Regions from separate parts of the Enterobacter dykesii genome, predicted to be linked through region 1. Evidence: predicted binding sites of a transcription regulator. Region 1 holds the regulator's gene; the other holds the start of a gene.
What was found. Region 1 encodes LexA, which represses DNA repair genes until DNA is damaged. Its sites were predicted from a motif close to TNCTGTATGTACATACAGNA; they were not measured.
Positions count from the first base shown of each region.

Region 1 (8,164 bases):
AGGGGTGGAAGATATTATGCATACGCTGGCAGCAAAAATGGGTTTTGCCCTGCGTCATAACGTAATTGAAGCGCACGGGCTGTGTTCTGCCTGCGTGGAAGTGGAAGCCTGTCGTCATCAGGACGCGTGTCAGCACGACCACTCTATTCTTGTGAAGAAAAAACCGCGTTAACGGCAAAAGAAAAGGCGGCTCATGGCCGCCCTCAGGGTGTACTTCCTTGTACTTGCGGGTATAGCCCGGTTACCAGCGGTAGTCGTTGCGTTTTTCCCAGTCGCCCACTTCTTTTTCCGCCTGGTCTTTCGCGTAGCCGTAACGCTCCTGGATTTTACCGACAAGCTGATCGCGTTTACCTTCAATGACGGTCATATCGTCATCAGTCAGCTTACCCCACTGTTCTTTCGCTTTACCTTTGAACTGCTTCCAGTTGCCGCCGATTTCGTCTTTATTCATCATCGTGTCCTCTTAGTTAAGCGTCGGGTCGTAACGTCCGTTACGTTCTTTTCTGCTGGACGTGATAATTATTGTAGTTAAGGACTCGGCAGTTGATTTCATATTCGGAATCTTTAACCGTTACGATATATCGTGCCGCGAGGGGAGCCAGGTATTGTTCTGCCAGTGGCGCCGCCAGATAAAAGCCAGCGATAACCCACGCAGCGAGAGGAAAACGGCCAGGGCCAGCCACAAACCGTGATTACCCAGCCAGGGAAGCGTCAGCAGCGTCAGGCCGAACCCCACGGCCGCAACAGCCATGCTGTTACGCATTTCAGCTCCGCGCGTCGCCCCAATAAACATGCCGTCCAGCAGATAACACCAGACGCCGACCACCGGTAAGATGACTTGCCAGATGAGATAGTGACTCGCCAGTTCGCGTAGCGCAGGGATAGACGTCAGCAATGCAACAATCTGCTCACCAAAGCAGGCGTAAACCAGGCCGAACGCCAGCGCCACCAGCCCTGACTGGCGGCAGGCTGCCCGCCAGACGTCCCGCAGTTGCCCGCTTTCGCGCGCGCCGTACGCCTGGCCCGAATGCGCTTCTACCGCATAGGCAAAGCCATCCAGCGCGTAGGCGGTAAAGGTAAGCAGCGTCATCAATACCGCATTGACCGCGACAATTTCTGGGCCCAGTCGGGCCCCGAAAACCGTCAGCGCGCCAAAGCAGAGCTGAAGCAGCAGCGAGCGCAGCATGATATCTCGGTTAAGCGCCAGCAGCTTACGGATATTGCCGCGCCATGCGGTTTTGAGCAGCGCCAGGGAGATCCCGCGCATCACCAGCACGCGCCAGACCATCCACAAGCCAATGATAAAGGTCCCATATTCGGCAATTGCCGTCGCCAGCGCCGCGCCCCGCACGTTCATATGCAGGCCCATTACCAGCCAGACATCCAGCACAATGTTGAGAAGGTTGCCTACTACCAGCAAAATCACTGGCGCACGGGCGTACTGCACGCCCAGTAGCCAACCCAGCAGAACCAGGTTTGCCAGCGAGGCGGGCGCGCTGAGCCAGCGGATTTCAAGGAAACGGCGCGCCTGAGCCAGTACCGCCTCGCTGCCGCCGACAACATGGAGCGCAAGGTCGATCAGGGGCGCACGCAATACAATGATTAATGCTCCCGCACCAAGCGCAAGAATCAGCGGCTGGACCAGCGCGCGCGCCAGGCGCAGCGGATCTTTTGCACCATAAGCCTGTGCCGTGAGCCCGGTGGTGCTCATGCGCAAAAAGAGCAGCAGCATAAACAGGAAACTGGTTGCCGTCGCGCCAATCGCCACGCCGCCAAGATAAACAGGCGAATCAAGATGACCAATAACGGCAGTATCGACCAGACCCAGCAAGGGCACGGTGATATTGGAGAAAATCATCGGCAGAGCAAGACGCCACAATGCCTTATCTGATGCCGTCAGCAGTGACATGAAAAATACCGGAAGTGTGGAATGAAGCAGGCTACAGCGGCGCCATAGCCTGTCAGGAAGAGGTTACAGCCATTCACCGTTGCGAATGACCCCAACCGCCAGTCCTTCGATAGAGAAGTTATGTTCGCGAAGATCGACCACAATCGGGGAGAACTCGTTGTTTTCAGGCAGCAGCTGAACGGTGTTCCCCTGTTTTTTCAGACGCTTTACGGTGACTTCATCATCTATGCGCGCGACAACCACCTGGCCGTTACGAACATCTTGCGTTTTGTGCACCGCAAGCAGATCGCCATCAAGAATACCGATGTCTTTCATCGACATACCGCTAACGCGCAGCAGGAAATCAGCACTCGGTTTGAACATGCCAGGATCGACCTGGTAGTGGCCTTCAATATGCTGCTGTGCCAGTAAAGGCTCACCGGCGGCAACACGGCCTATCAGCGGAATGCCCGTCTCTTCTTCCACCAGCAGGCGGATACCGCGTGACGCGCCTGAAACAATCTCAATCACGCCTTTACGCGCCAGCGCTTTCAGGTGTTCTTCGGCAGCATTTGGAGAACGGAAACCCAGACGCTGCGCGATTTCCGCACGCGTCGGTGGCATACCCGTCTGGCCGATATGATCCCGGATGAGATCAAACACCTCTTGCTGCCTGGTCGTTAACGCTTTCATTCCGCCCCCTGGGTGTATATACAGTTATGCTGTGAGTATATACAGTCAAAGGCGATTTTGGAACCAAAAACTGCACAAAAAACCAGGGACTTAATTATTCCTCGAGGCTCATCGGAAATGTGACCAAAGCAGCGTGACCCAGGTGATAACGGCAGTGATAATCGCCAGCAACACGGCAGCAGAGCCCATGTCTTTTGCGCGGCCAGAAAGCTCGTGGAAATCTGAACCAATGCGATCGACAACGGCCTCAATAGCGCTATTAAGAATTTCCACTATCATCACCAGAAGTACGGAACCGATAAGAAGTACGCGGGTAATAGCATCAACATCAAGGAAACAGGCGACGATCACCGCGATGATAGCGGCGACGCCCTCCTGGCGAAAGGCGGCCTCGTTGGCCCATGCGGCACGGAAACCTTTCCATGAATAGCCGGCAGCTTTGATGATACGCGTTAACCCAGTGGTATTATTGGCCATTAAAAGAACCTTTTATGAAAAAAAGCGTCAGTAACAGGAACTGTAGCGCGTTTCGCTACAGCCTGAAGTATGACGGGTAACAACAGAAATTTTGCGCGCTTTCTGTTATCCTTGCGCCGCAATTGCATTATTAACCAGAGGCTTTACATCGTTTATGTCCGGCTGGCCACGAATTTACTACAAATTACTTAATTTACCATTAAGCATCCTGGTAAAAAGCAAGTCTATCCCAGCAGAACCCGCGCTGGAATTGGGGCTCGATACCTCGCGTCCTATTATGTATGTTTTGCCTTATAACTCGAAGGCAGACTTACTGACGCTTCGCGCCCAGTGTCTGGCGCATGACTTACCGGACCCGCTTGAACCGCTTGAAGTTGACGGTACGCTGCTGCCGCGCTACGTCTTCATTCACGGTGGACCGCGCGTGTTTACCTACTACACGCCAAAAGAAGAGTCCATCAAGCTGTTCCACGACTATCTTGACCTGCACCGCAGCAACCCCGATCTGGATGTGCAGATGGTGCCGGTATCGGTGATGTTTGGTCGTCGTCCGGGCCGTGAAAAAGGTGAAGAGAACCCGCCGCTGCGCATGCTTAACGGCATCCAGAAGTTCTTCGCGGTCTCCTGGCTGGGACGCGACAGCTTTGTGCGTTTCTCCCCTTCCGTTTCGCTGCGTCGAATGGCGGACGAGCACGGTACCGACAAGATCATCGCGCAAAAACTGGCGCGCGTGGCGCGTATGCACTTCGCCCGCCAGCGCCTGGCTGCCGTAGGGCCGCGTCTCCCGGCGCGTCAGGATCTGTTCAACAAGCTGCTGGCCTCCAAAGCGATTGCCCGCGCCGTTGAAGACGAAGCGCGCAGCAAGAAAATATCGCATGAGAAAGCCCAGCAGAACGCCATTGCGCTGATGGAAGAGATTGCAGCGAACTTCTCTTACGAGATGATTCGCCTGTCGGATCGTATTCTCGGCTTTACCTGGAACCGCCTGTATCAGGGCATCAACGTTCATAACGCCGAGCGCGTACGCCAGCTGGCGCACGATGGCCATGAGATTGTCTATGTTCCCTGCCACCGCAGCCACATGGACTACCTGCTTCTTTCCTACGTGCTCTATCACCAGGGGCTGGTACCGCCGCATATTGCTGCCGGTATCAACCTGAATTTCTGGCCAGCAGGTCCGATTTTCCGCCGCCTGGGCGCGTTCTTTATCCGTCGCACCTTCAAGGGCAACAAGCTCTACTCCACCGTGTTCCGCGAATATCTGGGCGAGCTGTTCAGCCGCGGCTATTCCGTTGAGTACTTCGTGGAGGGCGGTCGTTCCCGTACCGGACGCCTGCTCGATCCGAAGACCGGCACGCTGTCGATGACCATTCAGGCGATGCTGCGCGGAGGAACCCGTCCAATCACGCTGGTGCCAATCTACATTGGCTATGAGCACGTGATGGAAGTGGGCACGTACGCCAAAGAGCTGCGCGGTGCGACCAAAGAGAAAGAGAGCCTGCCGCAGATGCTGCGCGGCTTGAGCAAGCTACGCAATCTCGGTCAGGGCTACGTGAACTTCGGCGAACCGATGCCGCTGATGACGTATCTGAACCATCACGTTCCCGAGTGGCGCGAATCCATCGATCCTATCGAAGCGATTCGTCCGGCCTGGCTGACGCCAACGGTCAACGGCATCGCGTCCGAGCTGATGGTGCGCATTAACAACGCCGGTGCGGCTAACGCCATGAACCTGTGCTGTACGGCGCTTCTGGCTTCGCGTCAGCGTTCTCTGACCCGCGAACAGCTCACGGAGCAGCTGGATTGCTATCTGGACATGATGCGCAACGTGCCGTATTCCGTTGATTCAACCGTGCCTTCTGCTACCGCCAGTGAGCTTATCGATCACGCGCTGCAGATGAACAAGTTTGAAGTCGAAAAGGACACGATCGGCGACATCATCATTCTGCCGCGCGAGCAGGCAGTGCTGATGACCTACTACCGCAACAACATCACCCATATGCTGATGCTGCCGTCGCTCATGGCGGCTATCATCACCCAGCATCGCCGTATTTCGCGTCAGGAGCTATTGCGTCACGTTGAGACGCTCTATCCGATGCTGAAAGCGGAGCTGTTCCTGCGCTGGAGCAAAGACGAGCTGGCGGGCGAACTGGACAAACTGACGGAAGAGCTGCGTCGTCAGGGACTGATCACCGTCTCAAATGACGAGCTGCACATCAATCCGTCGCGTTCCCGAACCCTGCAACTGCTGGCGGCCGGCGCGCGCGAAACGCTGCAGCGCTACGCCATTACGTTCTGGCTGCTGAGTGCGAACCCGTCTATCAACCGCGGTACGCTGGAGAAAGAGAGCCGGACGCTGGCACAGCGCCTGTCCGTTCTGCATGGCATTAACGCCCCTGAGTTCTTCGACAAAGCGGTCTTCAGCTCTCTGGTCCTGACGCTGCGTGACGAAGGCTACATCAGCGATACGGGCGATGCCGAGCCGGAAGAGACCCTGAAGGTGTACCAGATGCTGGCCGAACTGATCACCTCGGACGTTCGCTTGACGATCGAGAGTGCGACGCAGGGCGAGTGATGTGAAAAAGCCGGGTGGTGGTTTCACCTGACCCGGCCTGGCATTCTGCATAATATAAAGGCCCGGTAAGCGTTAACGCTACCGGGCCTTATTTTTGAGCCTTGTTAAATCACCGCATTCAGCTCAGCAGTGTGAAAGCAATCATCCCGACAATCGCACCCGTCGTGCCGAGGATGGTTTCCATCAGCGTCCAGGTTTTCAGGGTTTGCGCTTCGGTGGCGCCGGTAAATTTACCGAACAGCCAGAAGCCCGCGTCGTTAACGTGAGAGACCACAATCGAACCGCCCGCGATACAGATAGACAGCGCGGCCATCTGCGCACCGGAGTAGTTCAGCTGTTCAATCACCGGCATCACCAGACCCACGGCGGTTAAACACGCCACGGTGGCGGAACCCTGGATGATACGTACCGCCGCAGCGAGCACGAAGCAGGTGACCGCAATCGGCAGGCCCATCCCGGTCAGCGCTTCGCCCAGAGCCGGGCCCACGCCGGAATCCACCAGCACCTGCTTGAACACGCCGCCGGCGCCGATCACCAGGAGAATAATGCCCGCCGGCTGCAGCGCGGCACCGCAGATCTCCATCACCCGGTCTTTTGGCATCCCCTGACGCATTGCCAGGCCGTAAATCGCCACCAGACACGCCACCAGGATCGCCGTGAACGGGTGACCGATAAACTCAAACCACTCGTAGGCGCTGGAACCCACCGGCACAAAGCGCGCGGCGATGGTTTTCAGACCCACGAGAACCAGCGGCAGCAGGATCAGCGACAGGCTGAAGCCGAAGGACGGCATTTTGCCCTCTCCCAGGTGCGGCTCGGTGATGTCATCCGGAATATGCAGCTCAACGTAACGGCTGATGAAGTTGCCCCACAGCGGGCCGGCAATAATCATCCCCGGAATTGCCGCGCACAGGCCAATCAGGATCATCCAGCCAAAGTCGGCGTGCATCTGGGATGCCAGCAGCATCGGCGCAGGCCCCGGCAGCAGAAACGCTGCAGCCGCCGCCACGCCCGCAAACAGCGGAATGACCAGCTTCACGAGGTTAGTACCGGTATGGCGCGCCATGGAGAACGCGACGCTTATCAGCAGCACAACGGCCACTTCGAAGAACAGCGGCAGCGCGCAAATCAATCCCGCAAGACCAATCGCGTAGTGCGCGCGGCTGTGGCCGAAGGATTTCAGCATCTTGACGGCAATCTGGTCGACCGCCCCCGTCTCGTGCAAAATCTTGCCAAACATCGCGCCCAGCGCGACCACAATCGCCAGGAAGCCCAGCGTGCCGCCCATCCCTTTTTCCATCGTCGCGGCGATCTTGTCGAGCGGCATACCGGAAAAGAGACCTGCACCTATAGAGACCACCATCAAAGCAACAAAAGCGTGCATACGCGCCTTCATCACTAAAAACAGCAGCAGCAATACCGAACCCACTGCTGTCAAAACTAGCGTTAATGTACTCAAAACTTACTGCCTTTTATTGATGACCTCGATGGTGCTGGCAACAACACCCTCCAGTGACTGATCGATATCAACCACTAAGACGTCTTTCTCGTCTTCACCCGGCTCCTGCAGCGCTTCGAACTGCGTCACCAGCATCTGGGTTTTGAAGAAGTGACCTTTACGCGCCTTCAGACGGCTTTCAATCACCTCGAAATCCCCTTTCAGGTAGATGAAAGAGAGGTTCGGGTTGCCGTCGCGCAGCAGGTCGCGGTAGGTTTTTTTCAGCGCGGAGCAGACGATCAGGGAGACTTTGTTGGTGCGCTGCATCGCGAACGCGGCGTCATTCAGCGCCTGCAACCACGGTTTGCGGTCGTCATCGTTCAGCGGCTCGCCGGAGGCCATTTTCATGATGTTGCTGCGCGGATGGAGGAAGTCGCCATCAAGAAACGCAGCCTGGAGTTGATGCGCCACTTCGCTGGCTACGGCTGATTTCCCGCTACCGGAAACGCCCATCAGGACGTAGACGTGGTGATCGTGATTAGTCGTGCTCAAAGGGTGTCCCTCAGTCAATTGTTACGGGTAACAGTTATCGGTAACATTGTCCTGCCGGGGCAAAAGAGAAGCAATATCCAAACGTGCGCGAAGTGAATAAGTGTGAGCTACTTCAAATTTGTCAGTTCAAATAGATCCACCCGGTGACAAGGTGAAACCTAAATCTAACATTTTCGGGGTAACTGCCTCACCACGAATGCGCGCCAGCAGGCGTTCTGCGCCAATGCGGCCCATACGTTCACGCGGGGTCAGGACGCTCGCCAGACGCGGCTCCATCACCTGGCCGATGTCGTGGCCGTGGAAACCGGCGATCGCCATATCATCAGGGATCTTCAGCCCCAGACGCTGACACTCAAACGCCGCGCCAACCGCCAGGTCATCGTTGGTACAGAAAATACCGTCCAGTTGCGGATACTCGCGCCGCGCCTGACGCATCAGCTCAATACCCGACGTATAGGAGGAGGACTGCTCCACCATCACGCTGTACGGGGTTAAGTTCGCGTCGAGCATCGCCTGCTCGTATCCCTTCTGTTTGATGATA
Region 1 covers NZ_CP126604.1:293,666-301,829, reverse strand. The annotation lists gene zur (zinc uptake transcriptional repressor Zur) at 1-172, shown strand, start outside; gene F0320_RS01370 (CsbD family protein) at 242-451, opposite strand; gene dinF (MATE family efflux transporter DinF) at 572-1,909, opposite strand; gene lexA (transcriptional repressor LexA) at 1,973-2,581, opposite strand; gene F0320_RS01355 (diacylglycerol kinase) at 2,690-3,058, opposite strand; gene plsB (glycerol-3-phosphate 1-O-acyltransferase PlsB) at 3,213-5,633, shown strand; gene gntU (gluconate transporter) at 5,752-7,092, opposite strand; gene gntK (gluconokinase) at 7,096-7,623, opposite strand; gene gntR (gluconate operon transcriptional repressor GntR) at 7,750-8,164, opposite strand, start outside.

Region 2 (8,164 bases), 520 kb from region 1:
GGCTGACGTCACCGATGACCACCGGCGGCTTGACGCAGCGGGAGCCGTAGCTCTGCACCCAGCCGTTCTGGGTAAAGACAAAGCCGTCCAGGTGCTCACCGAAGTATTCCACCATGTCGTTACGCTCGGCTTCACCGTGCACCAGCACGTCCAGCCCCAGGCGTTCCTGCTCGATAATCGCCTGCTTGATGTGTTCCGCGATGCCGGTGCGGTAGTGATTCGCATCCAGATTGCCCTTTTTAAAGTCCAGGCGCAGGCCGCGGATTTCCGTAGTCTGCGGGAAAGAACCAATTGTGGTGGTCGGCCACGCAGGCAGATTAAAGCGGGCGCGCTGTGCTTCGGCGCGCACCTCGTACGGACTCTGGCGCTGGCTGTCCTGGGCGGTGATGGCCGCCAGGCGTTTCTCCACCGCCGGGTTGTGCACGCGCGCCGAGTGACGACGCGCCTGGATCGGGGCGCTCCATTCGGTAATCGCCGCCGTGTCGCCGCTGTTCAGCGCGTCGCGCAGCAGCGTCAGCTCTTCACATTTTTGCAGGGCGAAGGCAAACCAGCTTTTCACCTCAGCATCCAGACGGGTCTCTACGCTCAGATCGATCGGGCTGTGCAGCAGCGAACAGGACGAGGCCACCCACAGCTCGCGTTTGCCGACGATGTCTTTAATTTGCGCGTATTTCTCGGTGAGATCGGCGCGCCAGACGTTACGGCCGTTGATCAGCCCGGCGGAGAGCAGCCAGTCCGCTGGCAAACGCTTATGCAGTTCCGCGACATCGTCTTTACCGTGTACGAGGTCAACGTGCAGGCCCTGCACCGGCAGCGCGGTAATGGTCTTCAGGTTCGGCGTCACGCCTTCAAAATAGGTTGTCAGAAGGAGTTTTACCTGACCGGTGAGCGCGTCATACGCCGGTTTGAAGGCATCGAGCCAATCCTGCGGCAGCTCAAGCACCAGCGCCGGTTCGTCGATTTGCACCCACTGAATGCCGCGTTTGCCCAGCTCACTCAGCACCTGTTTGTAGACCGGCTGAATATCCTTCAGCAGGCTGAGTCGGTCAAACGGCTCGCCCTTTACTTTGCCCAGCCACAGGTACGTTACCGGCCCGAGCAGCACCGGCTTCACCTGGTGGCCCAGCGCCAGCGCTTCATCCACTTCGTCCAGAAGCTGCGTCCAGGTCAGCCTGAACTGCTGGCCTTTGACGAACTCCGGCACCATATAGTGATAGTTGGTGTTAAACCACTTGGTCATTTCCGCCGCTGCCGCTGGCTCCCCCGTTGGCGCGCGGCCACGGCCGATGCGGAACAGAGTATCGATATCTACCGATCCATCTTTGTTCTGATGACGAGCCGGCACGTTGCCAAGCAGCAGGCTGGTCGTCAGAACATGGTCGTACCAGGCGAAATCGCCCACCGGCAGCAGGTCAATACCCGCCTGTTTTTGCTGATCCCAGTGGCGGGCGCGCAGCTCGCGTCCTGCCGCCAGCAATTCTTCGCGGGTGGCATTACCCGCCCAGTAGCTTTCTTGCGCTTTTTTCAGCTCGCGACGCAGGCCGACGCGAGGGAAACCGAGAGTGTGATTGCGGATTGTCATGGTGTGCCCCTTGTGAAATTCGTTATTTAGACGTCCAGATGTTTACACATCTATAATTGGCAGGTACTGTATATTCCTCAAGCGCAATATGTTCATGGCGAAGTGAAGGACTTTCATGATCGAGATTAAACACCTGAAAACGCTACAAGCGTTGCGGAACTGCGGTTCGCTCGCGGCGGCTGCGGCCACGCTGCACCAGACCCAGTCTGCCCTTTCTCACCAGTTCAGCGATCTGGAACAACGCCTCGGCTTCCGTCTTTTTGTGCGTAAGAGCCAGCCGCTACGCTTTACGCCGCAGGGTGAAATTCTTCTTCAGCTGGCGAATCAGGTACTGCCGCAAATCGCCAGCGCGCTGCAGGCGTGTAACGAACCGCAGCAGACCAAACTGCGCATCGCCATTGAGTGCCACAGCTGTATTCAGTGGCTGACCCCCGCGCTTGAGAACTTCCGCCAGAAGTGGCCGCAGGTGGAGATGGACTTCAAATCCGGCGTGACCTTTGACCCGCAGCCGTCGCTGCAGCAGGGCGAGCTGGATCTGGTCATGACCTCTGACATCCTGCCGCGCAGCGGCCTGCACTATTCGCCGATGTTTGATTATGAAGTGCGCCTGGTGCTGGCGCCGGACCATCCGCTGGCGGCCAAAACGCGCATCACGCCGGAAGACCTGGCGACAGAGACGCTGCTGATTTATCCGGTGCAGCGCAGTCGTCTGGATATCTGGCGCCACTTCCTGCAGCCAGCAGGCATTAGCCCGCAGCTGAAAAGCGTGGATAACACCCTGCTGCTGATTCAGATGGTGGCGGCCAGAATGGGTATCGCGGCGCTGCCGCACTGGGTGGTGGAGAGTTTTGAACGCCAGGGTCTGGTGCAGACCAAAACCCTGGGTGAAGGACTGTGGAGCCGACTGTACGCCGCCGTGCGCGATGGCGAGCAGCGTCAGCCGATTACGGAGGCGTTTATTCGCTCAGCGCGGAACCACGCGTGCGACCATCTTCCGTTTGTGCGGAGCGCGGAGCGACCCATCGGCGATGGACCCACAGCGAAGCCAGGATCACCGCTCCCCCAATAATAAAGCTCGGCCAGTGCGGCTGTTGCTGCCAGATGGCGAGGTTGACCAGCAGCCCTGCCGGGACATGCACGTTGTTCATGATCCCCAGCGTACCGGCGTCTACCTGCGTAGCGCCGTAGTTCCACATGAAGTACCCCAGCCCTGACGCCACCACGCCCAGCCAGACCAGAACACCCCACTGCACGGTGGTGGTCGGCAGTTTTTGCGGGTTACCGAGCATAAACCACGCCGCCACCGCGACAATCGCGGCGCCCATATAGAACCAGGCGAACGCGTTATGCTGCGGCATCGGACGGGTTTCCATCAGGCGTTTGTAGCCCACCATGCCGATGGCAAAACTGATGTTGGCGAGCTGGACGAACATCAGCCCGGTCCAGAAGTGATCGCTGACTTTGTCATAGCGAATAATCGCCGCGCCGATCACCGCCAGCGCGGCGCTCAGCAGGTATCCCCAGCGCAGGCGGCGCCTGCTGAGCAGGTCGTAAATCAGCGTGATATAGAGCGGCGTCAGCACGGTAAAGAGCAGGAATTCGGAGACGGACAGGTAGACGTAAGCCCGGAAGCTGAACAGATACATGATGCCGAGCTGCATCGCCCCCACCAGCATGTACAGCACAATCGTTTTCAGCGATTGCCCGCGCGTGCACAGAAACGGCAGGAACACCAGCGCCGCCAGCCCCACGCGCATCAGCACCGAGAAGTAGCTGTCGACCGAACCGGCAAGGTATTCGCCAATCAGGCTAAAGGAGAAGGCCCACAGGATAGTGGTGATAATGAGTAGCGCCACAATGCTTGTCTCTCAGAAAGAAGGAGAGGCATTGTAGCGAACTCTTTAGTTGACAACTGAGCAATAAATAATCGAATGAAGATTATTCAAGGAACAGTTTGCGCAGATACTTCGGTACCGCGTTGTCAGCGTTAGAGCCAATCACTTCCAGCTCAGGGTGCAGATCCTTCAGACGCTGGTGCGCGTTCTGCATGATGCAGCCCTTGCCCGCCATCGAAAGCATCTCGGCGTCGTTCATGCCGTCACCGAAGGCGATACAGTCTTTCAGCCCGAAGCCCAGACGTTTCGCAACCGCTTCCAGCGCGTGACCTTTGGAGACGCCACCCGCCATTACTTCCAGACAGGTCAGGGTTGAGAAGCTCACGTTAACGCGATCGCCCCAGCGGGCGTTGATCGCCTGTTCCAGCGGGAGCAGCTCTTCGTGACTGTCGCAGGTGAAGAACACCTTGCTGATCCCTTCCGGCTCCAGCAGGCCAGGTTCGTAAAGGGAGTAGTTGAATACCGCTTCCTTGAAGAAACGCATTTCATCCGGGCGGTGGCGGTTCATAAACCAGTCGTCGTCGCGGTAAACATTAGTGACGATAGCCGGGTTGCTATGCACCACGCCGAACAGATCGGCGGCAATATCGCGATCCAGGTTATGGGTAAAGATCAGGTTGCCGTCGGTATCATGCACGCGCGCACCGTTGGAGGTGATCATGTACGATTTGATCTCAAGATTATCGCGGATCTGCCCCACGTCCACGTGGTGGCGGCCGGTGGCGAACACAAAGTTCACGCCACGGGCAGTCAGGAGTTTTAAGGTCTCTTTCGCGTAAGGCGACAGGGTGTGGTCGGGGGAAAGCAGCGTGCCATCTAAATCAGATGCAACAACCTGGTACATAGGGATTTCAACCTCTGGTGGAAAACAAGAATCAATTATGCCTGTTGAAAAATTCAACAATGGCGTTAAGCGCGACTGAGCGCATAGCGTCCTTTTCAAAAAGGATCTCATGGAACGCGCCGTTAATGACCAGCGGTTTACCCCCTTCACAAGGGTGACCGGCGGCAGCGCGCAGTTCACAATAGCGGTCATGCATGCGGTTATCGACCACACGCTCTTCTTCCGCCTGGATCAGAAGCGTCGGCGTGTCATCATCGCCTACGCCCGCCAGCACCTGCTCACCGGCCAGAATACCCTCCCGCACCCAGTGCCAGGTCGGGCCGCCGACGCGCAAGCGCGGTTCATCGGCATAAAAGCGCAGGTTGCGGCGATAACGCTGCCGGCTGTGGGTTAAGACGTTGATGGCGAACGGCAGCGCGCGCCAGCGTCCTGTGCCAATGGCGTAACCTTCACGAATGCGCTGATGGCCCTCAGCCCAGTCAAGAAGATGGCGCACCATCCAGTCAGGAAAACGAATGACGATACCGTACATCGGCGCGGTGAGCGCAATGGCGTCGCACTGGTGCGCATAACGCTGCAAAAACAGCGTCGATATTGCGCCGCCCATGGAGTGCGCAAGAATATACCGCTTGCGCCAGGGGCCGGGCTGAACGTCCTGCTGCCAGAACGCGGCAAAATCGTCGACGTAATCGCTGAAGCGATCGACGTGCCCGCGGTGCGTGTCCGGCAGCATACGTCCGGACAGCCCCTGTCCACGATGGTCGATGATCAGGGCATCGAACCCCATATGGACCAGGTCATAGGCCAGCTCGGCGTATTTAACGTAGCTTTCAATACGCCCGGGGCAGACCACAATCACCCGGTCATTTTTTTCATTTCGGAAACGAACGAAACGCACCGGGACGCCCCCGACGCCCGTAAACTCATCTTCCTCACGCTGCCGCCAGAAATCGGTCAGCGGCCCCATAGAGAAAGCAGCAAAAGCGTTTTCTCGTGTTTCCCAGTCCTTTTTCTGCTGAAACATTGGGTTTCCACTCACGTAATCCAGGGAATATCGTTTTTTTCGTCACCGGTCACAAAATGACTCAATAATAGCGTATTGTGGCATAAAAATAGACGGTTCGGGAGTTTCAAATGACCTTCGAATGGTGGTTCGCCTACCTGCTGACATCCATTATCCTCAGCCTTTCTCCGGGTTCGGGTGCTATTAACACCATGACCACCTCCATCAACCACGGCTACCGCGGCGCGGCGGCGTCGATTGCCGGTTTGCAGACCGGGCTGGGCATTCATATTGTGCTGGTCGGGATCGGTCTGGGAACCCTGTTCTCCCGCTCCGTGCTGGCCTTTGAGGTGCTGAAATGGGCCGGGGCGGCGTATCTCATTTGGCTCGGCATTCAGCAATGGCGCGCGGCAGGCTCCATCAACCTGAATACGCTGGCTCAGACGCAAAACCGCGGCCATCTGTTTAAGCGCGCGGTGTTCGTCAACCTGACCAACCCGAAGAGCATCGTTTTCCTCGCCGCGCTGTTCCCGCAGTTTATCGTTCCGCATCAGCCCCAGGTGATGCAGTACGTGGTGCTGGGCGCGACCACCATTATCGTCGATATCATCGTGATGATTGGTTACGCGACGCTGGCGCAGCGAATTGCGGCGTGGATTAAAGGGCCTAAGCAGATGAAGGCCCTGAATAAAGTCTTTGGCTCGCTGTTTATGCTGGTTGGCGCGCTGCTTGCGTCAGCGCGTCATGCTTAGCGAGAAATGATGAGATGAATGCCGAAGCCGGCGAACAGCGCGCCGGCGAAGCCGTCAATCCACTTCGCGATACGCTGATAGCCGCGACGCATCGCCGGTAAGGCAAACAGGCTGGCCACGATAGTAAACCAGGCAAAGGTTTCAACGACGATCAGCAGGAAGATGCCCCAGCGCGCGCCCGCGCCGACGCTATCGCCGACAAACAGCGAGAACACCGAGCCGAAATAGATAATGGCTTTCGGGTTCGCCAGATTGGTCAGCAGCCCTTTTACAAAGCTGCGGCCGCCCGTAGCCAGCTCCACCTTTGGCTCTTCCGGTTTTTTCTCTTCTTTCTTCAGCGCCCCGCGCAGCATCTGGTAGCCCATCCAGCACAGATACAGACCGCCGCCGACCATAATGATGTTATGCAGCCAGGCCATCTTCGCCAGGATAAGGTTCAGACCGAGCAGCGCAACGGCCGCCCAGACCATAACGCCCATGGTGATACCGAGCACGCCCATCATCGCCTCTTTACGGGAGCGGCTGACGGCCGTTTGTGATACGAAGAAAAAGTCCGGGCCGGGGCTCATCAGCGCAACGATGTGCACTAACGCCACGGTGAGAAATAGCATTAACATAATTAGCTCGCGAGGAAATAATTCAGTGAGTCATCATCCTGGCACTTTTTCGCCCGGCTGACTACTCCTCATCATCACCATCGGCGTGAGAGCGGATGAGCGCCATAAACTCTTTACCGAAGCGCTCCAGCTTGCGCGTTCCCACGCCGTTGACGCTGAGCATTTCGCTGGCGCTGAGCGGCATCTGTTCGGCCATCTCGATCAGCGTCGCGTCGTTGAACACCACGTAAGGCGGGATATTTTCTTCGTCGGCGATGGCTTTACGCAGCTTGCGCAGTTTGGCGAACAGCTTGCGGTCGTAGTTGCCGCCGTAGGATTTCTGCATCACGCGTGGCTTCAGGGCGATGACGCGCGGCACGGCGAGCTTAAGCTCAACGTCACCGCGGAGGACCGGACGCGCCGCCTCGGTCAGCTGCAGGGCGGAGTGATGGGCAATGTTCTGCGTGGCGAAGCCGAGGTGGATCAGCTGGCGAATGATGCTCACCCAGTGCTCGTGGCTCTGCTCCTTGCCAATACCGTAGACCGGCAGCTTGTCGTGACCCATATCGCGAATACGCTGGTTGTTGGCGCCGCGCAGCACCTCCACCACGTAGCCCATCCCGAAGCGTTGATTCACACGGTAAATGGTCGAGAGCGCCTTACGCGCGTCCATCAGGCCATCGTACTGCTTTGGCGGATCGAGGCAGATATCGCAGTTGCCGCACGGCTCCTGGCGCCCTTCACCAAAGTAGTTGAGCAACACCAGACGACGGCAGGTTTGCGCTTCGGCAAACGCGCCCATCGCGTTGAGCTTGTGGCGCTCGATATCCTGCAGCTGTCCCTGCGGCTTCTCTTCCAGACAGCGGCGCAGCCACGCCATATCGGCCGGATCGTAAAACAGCATCGCTTCCGCAGGCAGCCCGTCACGCCCGGCGCGGCCGGTTTCCTGATAGTAGGATTCGATATTGCGCGGGATGTCGAAGTGCACCACAAAGCGCACGTTGGGCTTGTTGATCCCCATTCCGAACGCCACTGTCGCGACGACGATTTGCAGGTCATCGCGCTGGAATTTTTCCTGCACGTCGGCGCGGATGTGGTTCTCTAATCCGGCGTGATAGGCGGCGGCGCTAAAGCCACGGTTTTGCAGGCGCGCGGCGGTGTCTTCCACCTTCGCACGGCTGTTACAGTAGATGATGCCGGACTTGCCGCGCTGCTCCTGGACGTAGCGCAGGAGCTGATCCAGCGGCTTGAACTTTTCCATCAGCATATAGCGGATGTTGGGGCGGTCAAAGCTGCTGACCTGAATATAGGGGTCGTTCAGCCCGAGCAGACGAACGATATCCAGCCGCGTGGTGTCATCCGCCGTGGCGGTAAGCGCCATAAACGGCAGCTCGGGGAAGCGCTGACGCAGCTGGCCGAGGGCAGCGTATTCCGGGCGGAAATCGTGTCCCCATTGCGAAATACAGTGCGCTTCGTCCACCGCCAGCAGGAC
Region 2 covers NZ_CP126604.1:4,329,500-4,337,663, forward strand. The annotation lists gene metE (5-methyltetrahydropteroyltriglutamate--homocysteine S-methyltransferase) at 1-1,582, opposite strand, end outside; gene metR (HTH-type transcriptional regulator MetR) at 1,698-2,651, shown strand; gene F0320_RS20700 (carboxylate/amino acid/amine transporter) at 2,539-3,438, opposite strand; gene yigL (sugar/pyridoxal phosphate phosphatase YigL) at 3,521-4,321, opposite strand; gene pldB (lysophospholipase L2) at 4,353-5,345, opposite strand; gene rhtB (homoserine/homoserine lactone efflux protein) at 5,456-6,076, shown strand; gene rhtC (threonine export protein RhtC) at 6,073-6,693, opposite strand; gene recQ (ATP-dependent DNA helicase RecQ) at 6,755-8,164, opposite strand, start outside.
Region 2: the regulator LexA is predicted to act here: its motif matches at 1,647-1,666, upstream of metR (HTH-type transcriptional regulator MetR).